Linked DNA regions of Collimonas fungivorans. The protein of the gene in region 1 interacts with the protein of each later gene in a pairwise test. Links are inferred from orthologs where the notes say so. Each region holds a gene or a part of one and is shown on either strand. Other genes may lie near its edges. The genes, in order: ligA and leuS.

Region 1 (8,182 bases):
CCAGGCGGTGCATGGCTTGCAGATCGATGTCATGAAATTGTCCGAGTTGCAGGAGCGCTTCAACCAGCGCAGCTCGCAGATTGCTGCCGACCTGGCCGAAATCGCCGCGCAGGAAAGCGAGCAGCAGCAGGTCAAGATGGAATCGGAAGCCAAGTTCGAACAGCTCGACATGGAACTGGCTGAGCTGCAGGAAAAGCACGAAGACGGACAAACCGATTTCCTGGGCAAGGAACAGCAGCTCAACGATGCGCGCCAGCGTTTGCGCGAAATGGAACGCGCTGCGCAAGAAGCGGAATTTGCCGAAAAATCCCATCGCAACAAGATCGAAGAACTCAAGCGCAGCATCGCGACCGCGCTGGAGCAGGCGGCACAGCTGTTCGCCAACATGCAGCAGGGCCATCTGGAGCTGGAAAGCCTGGACGACCAGGCGGCGCAAGCCGGCCTGCAAGACTTGCTGGACAAGCGCAGCGAACAAGAGCGTGCGCTGGCCGATACCCGCCACGAGCTGGACCAGGTATCGCAGAACTTGCGCCAGCATGAAGAAACACGCTTGCAAGCCGAGCGCAGCCTGCAGCCGCAGCGTGACCGCATCATGGAATTGCAGCTGAAAGAGCAGGCCGCGCGCCTCAACCAGGAACAATACGTGCAGCAGCTGCTCGAAGCGCAGGCTGACGAAGCCGCCCTGAGCGAGAAGCTGACAACGGAAATGCGGCCATCGTACCTGCAGGGTGAAGTTACGCGCCTGACCAATGCCATCGCCGGCCTGGGCGCGGTCAACCTGGCGGCGCTGGATGAGCTGGCGCAGGCGTCCGAGCGCAAGAATTTCCTGGATGCGCAAAATGCTGACCTGACCGAAGCGATCAATACGCTGCAAGATGCAATCCACAAGATCGACAAGGAAACCCGCGACCTGCTGCAAGATACCTTCGACAAGGTCAACCACCACTTTGCCGAGCTGTTCCCGATCCTGTTCGGCGGCGGCCAGGCCAAGCTGATCATGACCGGCGACGAAATCCTCGATTCCGGCGTGCAAGTCATGGCGCAGCCGCCGGGCAAGAAGAATGCAACGATCCACTTGCTGTCAGGCGGTGAAAAGGCGCTCACGGCGACCGCCCTGGTATTTTCGATGTTCCAGCTGAATCCGGCGCCGTTCTGCCTGCTGGACGAAGTGGATGCGCCGCTGGACGACGCCAATACCGAGCGTTTCTGCAATATGGTGAAGCGGATGTCGGCCAATACCCAGTTCCTGTTCATTTCGCATAACAAGATTGCGATGGAAATGGCGCAGCAGCTGATCGGGGTGACGATGCAGGAGCAGGGGGTGTCGCGGATCGTGGCGGTCGATATGGAAGCGGCACGCAGTTTCGCCAGCGACGCCGTCGCTGCTTAAGGGTAAAACAGGCAGCCCTGGCTGGCCCGGATGCCATGCTTGGCCAGCTTGACAACTTTTTTAGACCCCACTAAGCTGATTTTCTGGTCGTAATGCAATATATTGTAAGAAATTGTCTCAATATTTTTACGTTGGCGACATATACAGTAATACTTGTATTGTTTTTATAAAAAGAAATGGCTTTGCTTGGGGAGTGCTTTGGGTTTTAAATAAGAAATAAACATATACGCGGTCACTGACAACTATTTTAGAAGTGTTTTTTCCTCGGATTCAATCAATGACCAGTCCACGATTTCAATCGCGAATTCACAGCCCGTTGACCGTTTGCACGGCAGCGCCGGCTATTAAGGCATCAACAGAATGACAGATCTACAAGCAAGCCTGTTTATCATCGGAGGCGCGTTTCTTGTCGGCGTCATTTCCTATAACAAATGGCAGGAATACAAAGCCAAGAAGAGTGTCGAGCGGGCGTTTTCCGGATCGCACGACGATGTCCTGATGACTCCCGGCAAAGCTCCGGGCAAAGACAGCGGCGAAGCGCCGCCCCGTCACGAACCTAAGCTGTTCGAAAGCGAGCTGGATGCCGATGCGCTGCCGCGTGACGATCTGGAGCAGAGCGCCGAGCAGCAGGCAATAGAGCCGCAGCTCGGCAATCCTGCGCCGGCGCAGGCGGTGCGCAAGGATCTGCCGGTGGACGAACTGATCGATTGCGCCATTCCGCTGGTGCTGGAAGCCCCGGTGCGCGGCGACAAGGCGTTGCCGGCGCTGCAAAGCTTGCGCCACGTCGGCAACAAGCCTATCCATTTCATCGGCGAAGACGCCAACGGCGAATGGGAGCCGGTGGCGCACGGCGGCATTTACAGCACCCTGCTGGCCGGAGTGCAGCTCGCCAACCGCACCAATCCGCTCAACGAAATCGAGTATTCGGAACTGGTCAGCCGCTTGCGCCAGATCGCCGACGACCTGGGCGCCGAACCGGATCTGCCGGACATGTCGGAAGTGATGCATACCGCGCGCTCCTTGCATCAGTTCGTGATCGAACACGATGCCCAGCTGGGCGTGAATATCCAGTCCAATGGCGCGCCATGGGCCATCAGCACCTTGCTGGCGGCGCTGACCCGCCAGGGTTTCGATGTGCGGCCGGAAGGCCGCATGGTGATGTCGGACGGCGAGGGCGGCCTGCTGTTCTCTTTGTCCACCAATGCCAGTGCGGTCGCCGAAACCACCAGCCGCCTGACCTTGCTGCTCGACGTGCCGCGGGTGGCGCCTGACCGTGACGGTTACGGCGCGATGGTGGCTTGCGCACGTTCATTGGCGGCACGCCTCGGCGGTGTGCTGGTCGACGACAGCAACCAGCCCCTGGCTGATGTACAGCTGGCCGAGATCGCTGGCCAGGTCGATGCCTTTTACCGTGAAATGGATGCCGCTGAAATTCCAGCCGGCTCGATTCGGGCTTTGCGTCTATTCAGTTAATCATGTCCTCATTATCATCACAAGCAGGCGGCCCGGGAAATACTTCCGATGCCGCCGAATGGCGTTCGCGCGCCACCTGGCTGGCAGCTGAGCTGAACCGCCACAACCATTCTTATTACGTGCTCGACAATCCCTCGATTCCGGATGCTGAATACGATCAGCTGTTCCGTGAATTGCAGGCGCTGGAGCAGGCCCATCCGGAGCTCAATACGCCGGATTCGCCGACCCAGCGCGTAGGCGCCGCACCGTTGCCGCTGTTCGAGCAGGTGACGCACTCGATACCGATGCTGTCCCTGGGCAACGGGTTTGAAGACAACGACATCATCGAATTCGACCGCCGCGTCAGGGATGGCCTCGATACCCAGGCCGACAGCGACATCGAGTACGCTGCCGAGCTGAAGTTCGACGGCCTGGCCATCAACCTGCGCTACGAAGACGGCGTGCTGGTGCAAGCCGCCACCCGCGGCGACGGCACCACCGGCGAAAACGTCACCAGCAACATCCGCACCGTGCGTGCGATTCCGCTGAGGCTGCATGCCGAGCGTCCGCCCAAGGTGCTGGACGTGCGCGGCGAAGTGCTGATGTTCAAGGACGATTTCGCCAAGCTCAACGCCCGCCAGCGCGAAGCGGAGATGAAGGAATTCGCCAATCCGCGCAACGCCGCCGCCGGCAGTTTGCGCCAGCTCGATTCGCGCATCACGGCGCAGCGCACCTTGCGCTTTTTTGCCTACGGCATCGGCATGCTGGAAGGCGCCGACATGCCGCCGTCGCATTCGGCGCTGCTGGACTGGTACAGCCAGCTTGGGCTGCCTGTGTGCAAGGAGCGCGGCGTCGTCAAGGGCGCCAGCGGCCTGCTGGAGTTTTTCCGCGATATCGGCGGCAAGCGCCCGCAACTGCCCTATGAAATCGACGGCGTGGTGTACAAGGTGAACCGCCTGCTGCAGCAGCAGACCTTGGGATTCGTGTCGCGCGCGCCGCGCTTTGCGCTGGCGCATAAATTTCCGGCGGAAGAAGCCACTACCCAGGTGCTGGGCATCGAAGTGCAGATCGGCCGCACCGGGGCTGTCACTCCGGTGGCGCGGCTGGCGCCGGTGTTTGTCGGCGGCGTCACGGTGACTAACGCCACCCTGCACAATGAAGACGAAGTGCGGCGCAAGGATATCCATATCGGCGACACCGTGATCGTGCGCCGTGCCGGCGATGTGATTCCGGAAGTGGTTTCCTTTGTGCCGGAACTGCGGCCAGCGGATGCGCAGCCGTTTGTCATGCCGAGCGAGTGCCCGATCTGCGGCTCTGCCATCGTCAAGCTGGAGGACGAAGCCATCGCGCGTTGCTCAGGCGGCTGGGTCAAGTGCGCGGCGCAGCGCAAGGGCGGCTTGCAGCATTTTGCATCGCGCCGGGCGATGGATATCGAAGGCCTGGGCGACCAGCTGATCGAACAGCTGGTCGATCGCGACATCATTCACACTGCGGCCGACCTGTACAAGCTGGGCCTGGTGAAACTGGCGGCGCTGGACCGCATGGCCGACAAATCGGCGCAGAATGTCATGTCTGCGCTGGAAAAATCGAAGTCGACCACGCTGGGACGTTTCATTTATGCGCTCGGCATCCGCCATGTGGGCGAGGCAACGGCGAAAGAGCTGGCGACGCACTTCGGCAACATCGACGGTTTATTGCAGGCTTCCGAGGAACAGCTGCTGGAAGTTGCCGATATCGGCCCTGTGGTGGCACGATCATTGCTGGCTTTTTTTGCAGATCCGCTGAACCGGGAGCTGGTCGAACAGTTGCGGGCCGCCGGAATCCACTGGCCGGAGAACTTGCCGGCTGCCGGCGGGTCCAAGTTCTTGTTAGGCAAGACCTTCGTGCTGACCGGCAGCCTGCCGACCCTGACGCGCGATGCTGCCGCTGCCATGATTGAGGCGGCAGGCGGCAAAGTGACAGGTTCGGTTTCCAAGAAGACCAGCTATGTGGTCGCGGGCGCTGAGGCCGGCAGCAAACTGACTAAGGCGGAAGAACTGGACATCCCTATACTGGATGAGGACGGACTCCGCACTCTTTTAGAAAGCAATCATGACCAAGATTAGAAAAGCCGTATTTCCCGTCGCCGGCCTGGGCAGCCGTTTTTTACCTGCCACCAAGGCGCAGCCGAAAGAAATGCTGCCTATCGTCGACAAGCCCTTGATCCAGTATGCAGTGGAAGAAGCTGTCGCCGCCGGCATCACCGACATGGTGTTCATTACCGGCCGCAACAAGCGCGCGATCGAGGACCACTTCGACAAGGCCTACGAGCTGGAAACCGAACTGGAAGCGGCCGGCAAAGCGCGCTTGCTGGAGCTGGTGCAAAACGTCATTCCCAAGCACATCAATTGCATTTTCATTCGCCAATCGGAAATGCTGGGACTGGGACACGCAGTGCTGTGCGCGCGTCCGGTGGTCGGCGACGATCCTTTTGCGGTGCTGCTGGCCGACGATTTCATGGATGTGGCGGCCGGACAAAAACCTGTGCTGGCGCAGATGACCGATATCTTCGCCGCCGAAAAATCGAGCATGCTTGCAGTGCAAGACGTGCCGCGCGCCGATACCAAGCAGTACGGCATCGTCAGCATCGATGCTTACAAGACGGACCTGGAAAAGGTCAACAGCATCGTTGAAAAGCCGCAGCCCGACCAGGCGCCTTCCACCTTGGCGGTGGTTGGCCGCTATGTGCTGACCAACGGCATTTTCGATTGCCTGGAAGGCTTGGGCAAAGGCGCCGGCGGCGAGATCCAGCTGACCGACGGCATTGCCGCATTGATGAAAAAAGAACGCGTGCTGGCCTACCGCTACGCCGGCCAGCGTTATGATTGCGGCTCCAAGCTGGGTTATCTGCAAGCGACGCTGGCGATGGGCCTGAAACATCCGGAAACCGGCGCGGCGTTTGCCGAGTACCTGAAACAATTCAAATAATCCTACTGAAGATCGCGCCATGACCGTTCGTGAAATCCTGAAAATGGGCGATCCGCGCCTGCTGCGGCAAGCCGAGCCGGTCACTGCCTTTGGCACGTCGGAACTGGAGGCGCTGATCGCCGACATGTTCGATACCATGTATGCGGCCAACGGCGCCGGCCTGGCGGCGCCGCAGATCGGCGTCAACCTGCAGCTGGTGATCTTCGGTTTCAAGAACAACGTGCGTTATCCCGATGCGCCGGCGGTGCCGGAAACGGTGCTGATCAACCCGGTATTGCGGCCGCTTTCCGACGAAACCGAAGACGGCTGGGAAGGCTGCCTGTCGGTGCCCGGCCTGCGCGGCGTGGTGCCGCGCTGGACCAGCCTGCATTACGAAGGCTTCGACCAGACCGGCGCAGCCATCAGCCGCGACGTCGACGGTTTTCATGCACGTGTTGTGCAACATGAAACCGATCATCTGAATGGCATCCTGTATCCGATGCGTATCAAGGATTTCACCCGCTTCGGTTTTACCGAAGTGCTGTTCCCCGAGCTGGATCCCAGCCACGACGACTGATTTGCGGTTTTCCGGCGTTGGCCGGACTGCAATCCCTATTTCATTCGGCCGTTGAGAGGTTGAATGCCATGCCGGTTGTCGCCGGCAATATATAATTGCAAGAAAGCCAAGCATGGCGGCGCCTGCCGCTGCTGCTTGTGCGCCTCTTCAATCTGCTTACTTCGGAAACCCACCCATGCACCATGCGGTAGAAACGTTTATCCAGGATCTGGCCGTGATCATGCTGATTGCAGGCGTCGTGACAGTGCTGTTCAATCGTTTCAAGCAGCCGGTGGTGCTTGGCTACATCGTCGCCGGCGTCATCATCGGACCGCATACGCCGCCGTTTTCACTGATCACGGATGAGCGCACGATCCAGATCCTGGCGGAACTGGGCGTGATCTTCCTGCTGTTTTCGCTGGGCCTGGAATTCAGCCTGAAGAAACTCGGCAAGGTCGGCGCTACGGCTTTCGTGGCGGCCCTGGCGGAGATTACGCTGATGCTGTGGGTGGGTTACGAGATCGGGATCTATTTCGGCTGGAAGACGATGGACGCGGTATTCCTCGGCGCCATGCTGTCGGTATCGTCGACTACCATCATCGTCAAGGCGCTCAACGAACTGGGCATGAAGCGCGAGAAATTCGCCCAGCTGATTTTCGGCATCCTGATTGTCGAGGATGTGCTGGCGATCGGCATGATTGCCTTGCTGTCCGGGGTGGCGACCAGCGGTTCGGTGGATGCCGGCGACGCCGCGGTCACCATCGGCAAGCTGGTGCTGTTCATGATCGTGTCGCTGGTGGCCGGCATCCTGGTGGTGCCGCGCCTGCTCGATTATGTGGCCAGGTTCAAGAGCAAGGAAATGCTGCTGGTAACCGTGCTCGGCCTGTGTTTCGGCTTCTGCCTGCTGGTCATGAAAATGCAGTACAGCGTGGCGCTGGGCGCCTTCATCATTGGCGCGGTGATGGCCGAGTCGCGCCATCTGCATCAGATCGAACGTCTGATCGAACCGGTGCGCGACATGTTCAGCGCCATCTTTTTCGTCGCCATCGGGCTGCTGTTCAATCCCTCCATCCTGGCCCAGTACTGGCTGCCGATCGGCGTGATTACATTGGCCGTGGTGCTGGGCAAGGTGGTCAGCTGCGGCCTGGCGACTTTCCTTTCGGGCCACGACGGCCGCACCTCGATGCGGGTCGGCATGGGGCTGTCGCAGATCGGCGAGTTTTCATTCATCATCGCGGCGCTTGGCGTCAGCCTGAAAGTCACCAGCGATTTCCTGTATCCGACCGTGGTGGCCGTTTCCGCCGTCACTACCTTGCTGACACCCTACCTGATCAAGCTGGCCGATCCGCTCTCGACCCGCCTGGCGCAGGCCATGCCGCAGAAGCTGGCGTCGGTGTTCGGCATGTATTCAACCTGGCTGGACAGCCTGCAGCCGCAAGGCGACCGTGCCGAACTGTCGCGCATCATCCGCCGCATCCTGATGCAGGTGGTGGTGAACCTGGCGCTGGTGGTGGCGATTTTCATCATCGGCGGCTATTTTGCCGAGGCGCTCGGCAACAGCATGTCGGCGTGGGTGGCGGATGCGCAAGTGCAGAACGCGATCGTATGGGGTGGTGCGCTGCTGATTTCGCTGCCTTTCCTGATCGCAACCTATCGCAAACTGCATGCGCTGAGCATGCTGCTGGCGGAAATCAGCGTCAAGCCGGAATGGGCCGGTTCCTACAGCCACGCGGTGCGGCGCGTGGTCGCCGAGGTAATCCCGGTGGTGTCGATCATCGGCATCATGCTGATGATTGCAGCGCTCAGCAGCAGGATCCTGCCGCCGACCAACCTGTTGA
Region 2 (8,475 bases), 3.2 Mb from region 1 along the record:
GGGCGCATGGGGCGCATGCTGGTTGAGGCGATTCAAAACGCCGACGACGCCCTGCTGGCCGGTGCGCTGGACGTGCCGGGCGCGCCTGAACTGGGAACCGACGCTGCCGCGTTCCTGGGCAAGCCTGCCGATGTCCTGATTGAAGCCGATCTGGCCAAGGGCTTGGCGCAAGCGGCTTACCTGATCGATTTCACCCGTCCGGAAGGCACGCTGAAACACCTCGACTATTGCGCCGCCCACGGCATCAAGATGATCATCGGCACCACCGGTTTCGACGAAGCCGGCAAGGCAGCAATCGCGGCGGCGGCAAAAAAGACCGCCATCGTGTTCGCCTCGAACATGAGCGTCGGCGTCAATGTCACGCTGAAACTGCTGGAAATGGCGGCCAAGAGTTTTTCCCACGGCTACGACATTGAAATCATCGAAGCCCATCACCGCCACAAGGTCGATGCCCCCTCCGGCACCGCGCTGATGATGGGTGAAGTCGTGGCCGATGCGCTCGGGCGCAAGCTGGACGACGTCGCGGTCTACGGCCGCGAAGGCATCACGGGAGAGCGCGATCCGTCCTCGATCGGTTTTGCAGCCATCCGCGGCGGCGATATCGTCGGCGACCATACGGTGTTGTTTGCCGGCATCGGCGAGCGTGTGGAAATCACGCACAAATCCTCCAGCCGCGTCACTTACGCGCAGGGCAGCTTGCGCGCGGCCCGTTTCCTGCGCGACAAGAGCAGCGGCCTGTACGACATGCAGGATGTGCTGGGCCTGCGCTGAAGCGCCGGCAAAAAACCCTCGCAATAAAGTAATTTCCCCCGCCCGGCGGCCTTCCGGCCTTGCCGGGCCTGTCTTTTTCTTGCCATCGCTCCCTTTGTAGCTTCTCAGCGCTAGTCCAGGCGCCATCAATTTCCTCTTGGCAATCCAATAATTTCATCAAACTGCGTCGGCTTGCAAGTTTGCATGTAACATTCTATTTTTATTTGTATCTTTATGTTTCTCAAAGTAACGAAACAGATACATAGATGTTTACATGTTTTTTTATTATTTTTTGCTAGACTTCTGATCGCCCAAGCATATGACGCTGTCCTCTTACAATCACCTTTTGTGGTCGGCGGGCCCTCCGGGCTTTATCGGGATTCCATTCCTGCTGGCGCTGGCGATCGCCGAATGGGGCGTGTACCTGGTGCCGACCAGCCTGGTCGGCCTGTGGATCAGCGGCAGCAAGGCTAGCCGCCTGCTTTCCCTCAAGGCAATCGTTACAACTGTTGCTGCGGTATTGGCCAGCAAACTTATCCCCCTGTTTTGGGACGCCCTGGCGCCAACCGCATGGACCGATCACCTGCACCGGGCCAAAAACGCGCATTGCATTTCGCCCAGCGTCACGATTGCCGTCATCCTGGCCACCGGCCTGACGCTATGGACAGCCAGGACCATCAAGATCAAATGGCTGGGCGTATTGCTGGTGATACTGTCGCTGGCCGTCAGCTGGGCCAAGATATTCCTGGGCGTGCATTATCCGCTGGACATTTTTGTCGCCGGCCTGGTCTCCCTGGCGATGATGCTGGCCATGAACACCAGATACGGCAAGGCTATCAGCCGCGGCGCCATCCGGCTGCTCCACGGCCGCCTGCAAAACCTGGCGTTGCTATCGGAAATATCCCATCTTTTTTACCTGCGCCCAGCCCTCGCCCGAACCGGCAGCAGCGGTCCGCGCATTACCCTGCACACTTGCCTGAGGCACTCGCCGCGCGGCTTGTCGTATTTTGCCAAGCAGTTCAAGCTGAGTCTCCGCACCGTGCTGCATTACCGCCAGACGCAGCGCTGGCTGGCCTACTGGAATGCAACGCCGATGCACGCCAAGCTGGCGCAAGCCACGCCCAGGCTGCTGCAGAAAATCTACCGCCCCTATCAGTCGCTGCGCTTGCACAGCCAGGACCGGATGAATATCCTGGTCAGCCACTACGATTTCATCTTCCGGCAAGGCCTCGCCCCCTTGGTCCTGCGCGCGGCGCAAGCACCGCTGCTGCTGGGCAGCTTCAGCGGCAAATCCGGAACCACTTATGAAATCCGGCTATCGTCGATTGCCACCCTGGACCGTGAGGGCGAGCTGGCGCTGGACCTGTGCAGCGACCAGCAGCGCCTGTTCTCGGTGGCCTTCACTTTTTACGGTAACGAAATGGTCCCCTGCGTCGGCGTCGGCTGTCTGCAGGGCCCGCGCGGCAGCGACGCCCAGGAACGGGTGCGCAGTGCTACCCGCGACATGTTCGGCCTGCGGCCGAAGGGCCTGATGGTGCGGCTGGTGCGGGAAATCGGCCGGACCTACGGCTGCAAGAAGCTGATCCTGGTGGGCAACCAGAACCGGGTCCTGTTCCATCAGATCCGCACTGGCAAGGTGCTTGCGGACTATGATGATTTCTGGCAAGAAATAGGGGCGATTCGCCGCCCGGACGGCGAGTACCAACTCTGCTGCGAGGCAATTCCCGTCCCGAATCTGCAGGAAATCCCCTCGCACAAGCGCTCAGAAGCGCGCAAACGCATTGAACTGACCGAACGCGCAGTCCAGGCCGCGCTGAACGGCTTCGCCGGCAGCTTCCACGAAGCCTGAAACAAGACGGCTTTCGGGCCTGCCGGCCGGCATTGCCCAACTCAAGACGCGACTCCCCGCTCCCTAACGCCTCCTTTGCGCTAAAGCGGCATCCGAACCAGTATAATCACCGGTTCGGATGCCATGAATATTGGCTCAGCAAGTTTCCATTCCGATTTGCAACCCGATGTGCAACGACCAAGATCGTCGAATTCGTCCCGGCCGACGCATGACTTGCCGCCGACGATGCGGCGCCTTGTGTTTTTGTAAAGCGGAATAACATTCACCTTTTAGCTCTAGTCTTCAGCTCCAGCCATGCAAGAAAAATACAGCCCTACCGAAGTCGAAAAATCAGCACAAGACCATTGGCATTCCATCGACGCCTACAAGACCGTCGAACACGCCAAGGACCGGCACGGCCAAGAGAAGAAGAAATTCTATGCCTGCTCGATGCTGCCTTATCCTTCGGGCAAGCTGCACATGGGCCATGTGCGCAACTACACCATCAACGACGTGATGTACCGTTATTTGCGGATGAACGGCTACAACGTGCTGATGCCGATGGGCTGGGATGCATTCGGCATGCCGGCGGAAAACGCCGCTATGGCCAATAACGTGCCGCCGGCGCAATGGACCTATGCCAACATCGCCCACATGAAGAAGCAGATGGAAGCGATGGGGCTGGCGATCGACTGGTCGCGCGAAATGACCGCCTGCACGCCGGAATACTACAAATGGAACCAGTGGATGTTCCTCAAGATGCTGGAGCAAGGCATCATCTACAAAAAAACCGGCACCGTGAATTGGGACCCGGTCGACCAGACCGTGCTGGCCAACGAGCAGGTGGTCGACGGCCGCGGCTGGCGCTCGGGCGCGCTGATCGAAAAGCGCGAAATCCCGATGTACTACGCCAAGATCACCGACTACGCCGAAGAACTGCTGGAGCATGTCGAAACCAAGCTGCCGGGCTGGCCGGAGCGCGTGCGCCTGATGCAGGCCAACTGGATCGGCAAGTCGACCGGCGTGCGCTTTGCTTTCCCGCACAAGATCGAAGAAGACGGCAAGGTGATCCAGGACGGCAAGCTGTGGGTCTTCACCACCCGCGCCGACACCATCAAGGGCGTGACCTTCTGCGCCGTGGCGCCGGAACACGCGCTGGCCACTTTCGCCGCCAAGAGCAGTCCGGAACTGGCCGAATTCATCGCCGAATGCAAAAAGGGCAGCGTCATCGAAGCCGACATGGCGACGATGGAAAAGAAAGGCATGCCGACCGGCCTGTGCGTATCGCATCCATTGACCGGCCAGCTGATCGAAGTATGGGTCGGCAACTATGTCCTGATCACCTACGGCGACGGCGCCGTGATGGGTGTGCCGGCGCACGACGAACGCGACTTCGCCTTCGCCCAGAAATACGTGCTGCCGATCCGTCCGGTGATCGCCATCGAAGGCAAGACCTATTCCGAGGAAAGCTGGCACGACTGGTATGGCGACAAGGAAAACGGCGTCTGCGTCGATTCCGGCAAATACGATGGCATGCACTACCAGGAAGCGGTCGATGCGGTCGCTGCCGACCTGGCCGCGCATGGCCTGGGCGAAAAGAAAATCACCTACCGCCTGCGCGACTGGGGCATCTCGCGCCAGCGCTACTGGGGCACGCCTATCCCGATCATCCACTGCGGCGAGTGCGGCGACGTGCCGGTGCCGGAAAAAGACTTGCCGGTGATCTTGCCGGAAGACTGCGTGCCCGACGGCAGCGGCAATCCGCTCAACAAACATGAAAAATTCCTGCACGTCGACTGCCCGCAATGCGGCAAGCCGGCACGGCGTGAAACCGACACCATGGACACCTTCGTCGACTCGTCCTGGTATTACATGCGCTATTGCTCGCCAAACAGCAACGACGCCATGGTCGATTCGCGCAACGATTACTGGATGCCGATGGACCAGTATATCGGCGGTATCGAACACGCCGTGCTGCATCTGCTGTACGCCCGCTTCTGGACCAAGGTCATGCGCGATTTCGGCCTGATCAAGTTCGACGAACCGTTCTCCAACCTGCTGACGCAAGGCATGGTGCTCAATGAAACCTATTTCCGCGAAGACGCCAGCGGCAAGAAAACCTGGCACAACCCGGAAGACGTCGACCTGACCTTCGACGACAAGGGACGGCCGCTGACCGCCATCCTGAAAACCGATGGCAAGCCGGTGGAAATCGGCGGCACCGAAAAGATGTCGAAGTCGAAAAACAACGGCATCGATCCGCAAGCCCAGATCGACCAGTACGGCGCCGATACCGCGCGCCTGTTCACCATGTTTGCCTCGCCGCCGGAACAGACCCTGGAATGGTCCGGCACCGGAGTGGAAGGCGCCAACCGCTTTCTGCGCCGGGTCTGGGCCTTCAGTTATGCCCGCGCCGGCAGCATCGCGCCCGCCGCTGCTGCCGATTTCTCCGGCCTGAACGATGTACAGAAAACCTTGCGCCGCGAAGTGCACAAGATCCTGCAGCAAGCAGATCATGATCTCAAGCGCATCCAGTACAACACCGTGGTGTCGGCCTGCATGAAAATGCTGAACACGCTGGAAGCCGCCAAGCTCGACCAGTCGCCGGCCAGCAATGCGGTCCTGACCGAAGGCCTGTCGATTTTCCTGCGCGTGCTCAATCCGGTGGCGCCGCACATCACCCACGCGCTGTGGCAGGAGCTCGGCTTTGCCGCCGTCCATGGCGACATCCTCGACGCCAGCTGGCCGCAGGTGGACGGCAAGGCGCTGGAGCAGAGCGAAATCGAAATGATGATCCAAGTCAACGGCAAGCTGCGCGGCAGCATCACCGTCGCCAAGGACGCCGACAAGGCCAGCATCGAAGCAGCGGCGCTGGCCAACGAGAGCGTCCAGAAATACCTGGAAGGCGCGCCGAAGAAGATCATCGTGGTGCCAGGAAAACTGGTCAATATCGTCGCCTGAATATCGTCACCTAACTGCAGGCCGGACTGCCCGTCCGGCCTTGAACCTTGAAACAAGGAATGCCCGAATGTTGAATAGAACGCCTCTCGGAATGCCCGCCGCTTCCCGCACCTGGCTGCTGATACTGGCCATGATGACGCTGCTGTCCGCCTGCGGCTTCCAGCTGCGCGGCTCGGCCAATCTGCCGTTCAAGTCGCTGTACATGACCTTCGGCGCCAACTCGCCGCTGGGAATCGAGCTCAAGCGCAACATCCTCGCCAGCGGCAATACCCAGGTGCTGACTTCAGCCGAAGGCGCCGAGGCAACCCTGGAAGTGCTGGCCGAGACGCGTGAAAAAGTAGTCCTGACTACCAACAGTTCAGGCCGCGCCAGCGAATACATGCTGTATTACCGGCTGACTTTCCGCGTCACCGACGCCCAAAAGAAAGAGCTGCTGCCAGCCACCCAGATCACGCTGAAACGCGACATCAGCTACAACTCGTCGCAAGAACTGTCCAAGGCCGCAGAAGAAGTGCTGCTGTACCGCGACATGCAAAGCGACATGGTGCAGCAGATCCTGCGCCGCCTGACTGCCATCAAGACCGCCCAGCCGACCCAGCCGGAGGCAGCGCCGGCAGCCGTCCCGGCGCCGGTCCCTGGTCCAGCTTCCGCGCCCGCCAAATAACCGGGGACCTGTACATGCAACTGCGGTTTGACGCGCTCGACGGCCATTTGGCGAAAACCCTGGCGCCCTTGTACGTAATCACCAGCGACGAGCATCTGCTGGCGCTGGAGGCATCCGACAAGATACGCAAGAGCGCACGCGGCAACGGCTGCAGCGAGCGCGACGTGCTGGTAGTCGACCGCAGCTTCAAATGGGGGGAGCTGCTGGCGGCCAACCAGTCGCAATCGCTGTTCGGCGACAAAAAGCTGATCGAGCTGCGCATCCCGACCGGCAAGCCGGGCAAGGATGGCGGCCAGGCTTTGCAAAGCTATACGGCGACGCTCAATCCGGACAACGTCACCATCATCAGCCTGCCCAAGCTTGACTGGGCCACCCAGAAAGCTGCCTGGGTCGCAACCCTGCAACAGAACGCGGTCTATATTGATATTCCTCTAGTGGAGCGGGCGCACCTGCCGAACTGGATCGGCGTCCGCCTGGCGGCCCAGCAACAGAGCGCGGATCGCCAGTCTCTGGATTTCATCGCCGACCGGGTCGAAGGCAACCTGCTAGCGGCGCACCAGGAAATCCAGAAGCTGGCCTTGCTGCACCCCCCCGGCAAACTGAGCTTCGAACAGTGCCACGATGCAGTGCTCAACGTCGCGCGCTATGATGTATTCAAGCTGAATGAAGCAATGCTGGTGGGCGATACCGCGCGCCTGGTGCGCATGATGGACGGACTGAAAGGTGAAGGCGAAGCGCTGCCGCTGGTGCTGTGGGCGGTTTCCGAGGAAATCCGCACCTTGCTGAAATTGAAATCCGCGGCTGCCCAGGGCCGTCCGATACCGGCGCTGCTGAAGGAATACCGCATCTGGGGACCGCGCGAAAGGCTGATGGAACCGGCGCTGCGGCGCCTGAGCCTGGCGACATTGGAAGCGGCTTTGAAAGATGCGGCGCAAGTCGACAAGATGGTAAAAGGCTTGCGTGCCAAAGCCTTTTCCGGCGATGCCTGGGACGCTTTGCTGCAGTTGGGTCTAAAAGTCGCACATACTTGATAGAGCATATGGATATCCAACAATACATGACCGAAGTCGGACAACGCGCACGCGCCGCATCGCGCGCCATGGCGCGTGCCGACACTGCCGTCAAGAACCGCGCGCTGAGCCTGATCGCCGCCGCCATCCGGCGCGACGCAGACCTGCTGCGCGCGGCCAACCAGGTCGATCTCGAAACAGCGCGCGCCAACGGCCTGGCGCCGGCCATGCTGGACCGCCTGACGCTGTCTGAGCAAGCCATCGCCACCATGATCGCCGGACTCGAACAGATTGTCGCCCTGCCCGATCCGATCGGCGAAATATCGAACATGAAATACCGTCCTACCGGCATCCAGGTCGGCCAGATGCGGGTGCCGCTGGGCGTGATCGGCATCATTTACGAAGCCCGGCCCAATGTCACGGTGGATGCAGCAGGCCTGTGCATCAAGAGCGGCAACGCCACCATCTTGCGCGGCGGCTCGGAAGCGCACCATTGCAACCAGGCGCTGGCCAGGCTGGTGCAAGAAGGCCTGGCCGGCGCCGGCCTGCCGCAAGATGCGGTGCAGGTGGTCGACACTACCGACCGCGCCGCGGTGGGCGCCCTGATCACCATGCCGCAATACGTCGACGTTATCGTGCCGCGCGGCGGCAAGGGCCTGATCGAACGCCTGATCAAGGAGGCCACGGTGCCGATGATCAAGCATCTCGACGGCATCTGCCACGTCTACATCGACGACCAGGCCGATCTCGACAAGGCCGTGAAGATTGCCTTCAATGCCAAATGCCATCGTTACGGCACTTGCAACACCATGGAAACCTTGCTGGTGGCGCGCGCGGTTGCGCCGCAGGTTTTGCCGCAGCTGGCCAAGCTGTACCAGGGCAAGGAAGTCGAACTGCGCGCCGACGATGAAGCGCGCGCCATCCTGGCCGGTTATCCTCACCTGGCTGCCGCCAGCGAGGAAGACTGGCGCACCGAGTACCTGGCGGCGATCCTGGCGGTCAAGGTGGTTGCCGATGTGGATGAAGCAATCGCCCACATCAATACCTATTCATCGCAGCACACCGACAGCATCGTCACCGAGAACCATTCGCGCGCCATGCGCTTCCTGCGCGAAGTCGATTCGGCATCGGTCATGATCAATGCTTCGACCCGCTTTGCCGACGGTTTCGAATTCGGCCTCGGCGCCGAGATCGGTATCTCCAACGATAAGCTGCATGCGCGCGGACCGGTCGGCCTGGAAGGCCTGACTTCGCTAAAATAT

Evidence for each region.
Region 2: the proteins of ligA (region 1) and leuS interact in binary tests that used the Escherichia coli proteins (3 or more experiments, as listed by UniProt). The link is inferred for Collimonas fungivorans from one-to-one orthologs.

Annotation. Positions count from the first base shown.
Region 1 is NZ_CP013232.1:1,738,895-1,747,076, forward strand. What follows is about bases 2,514-5,406. They hold ligA (NAD-dependent DNA ligase LigA), read left to right. Parts: upstream 2,514-2,865; coding sequence 2,866-4,947; downstream 4,948-5,406. Other genes in these bases: CFter6_RS07475 (cell division protein ZipA C-terminal FtsZ-binding domain-containing protein), read left to right, coding at 2,514-2,863; galU (UTP--glucose-1-phosphate uridylyltransferase GalU), read left to right, coding at 4,934-5,406. Outside these bases: chromosome segregation protein SMC, read left to right, coding at 1-1,390; more of CFter6_RS07475, read left to right, coding at 1,751-2,513; more of galU, read left to right, coding at 5,407-5,809; def (peptide deformylase), read left to right, coding at 5,829-6,365; CFter6_RS07495 (cation:proton antiporter), read left to right, coding at 6,541-8,182. UniProt on the Escherichia coli protein: DNA ligase that catalyzes the formation of phosphodiester linkages between 5'-phosphoryl and 3'-hydroxyl groups in double-stranded DNA using NAD as a coenzyme and as the energy source for the reaction.
Region 2 is NZ_CP013232.1:4,956,067-4,964,541, forward strand. Bases 2,554-5,739 are described here. They hold leuS (leucine--tRNA ligase), read left to right. Parts: upstream 2,554-2,893; coding sequence 2,894-5,539; downstream 5,540-5,739. Other genes in these bases: CFter6_RS21670 (DUF535 family protein), read left to right, coding at 2,554-2,599; CFter6_RS21680 (LPS-assembly lipoprotein LptE), read left to right, coding at 5,631-5,739. Also shown: dapB (4-hydroxy-tetrahydrodipicolinate reductase), read left to right, coding at 1-771; more of CFter6_RS21670, read left to right, coding at 1,070-2,553; more of CFter6_RS21680, read left to right, coding at 5,740-6,203; holA (DNA polymerase III subunit delta), read left to right, coding at 6,218-7,234; CFter6_RS21690 (glutamate-5-semialdehyde dehydrogenase), read left to right, coding at 7,243-8,475.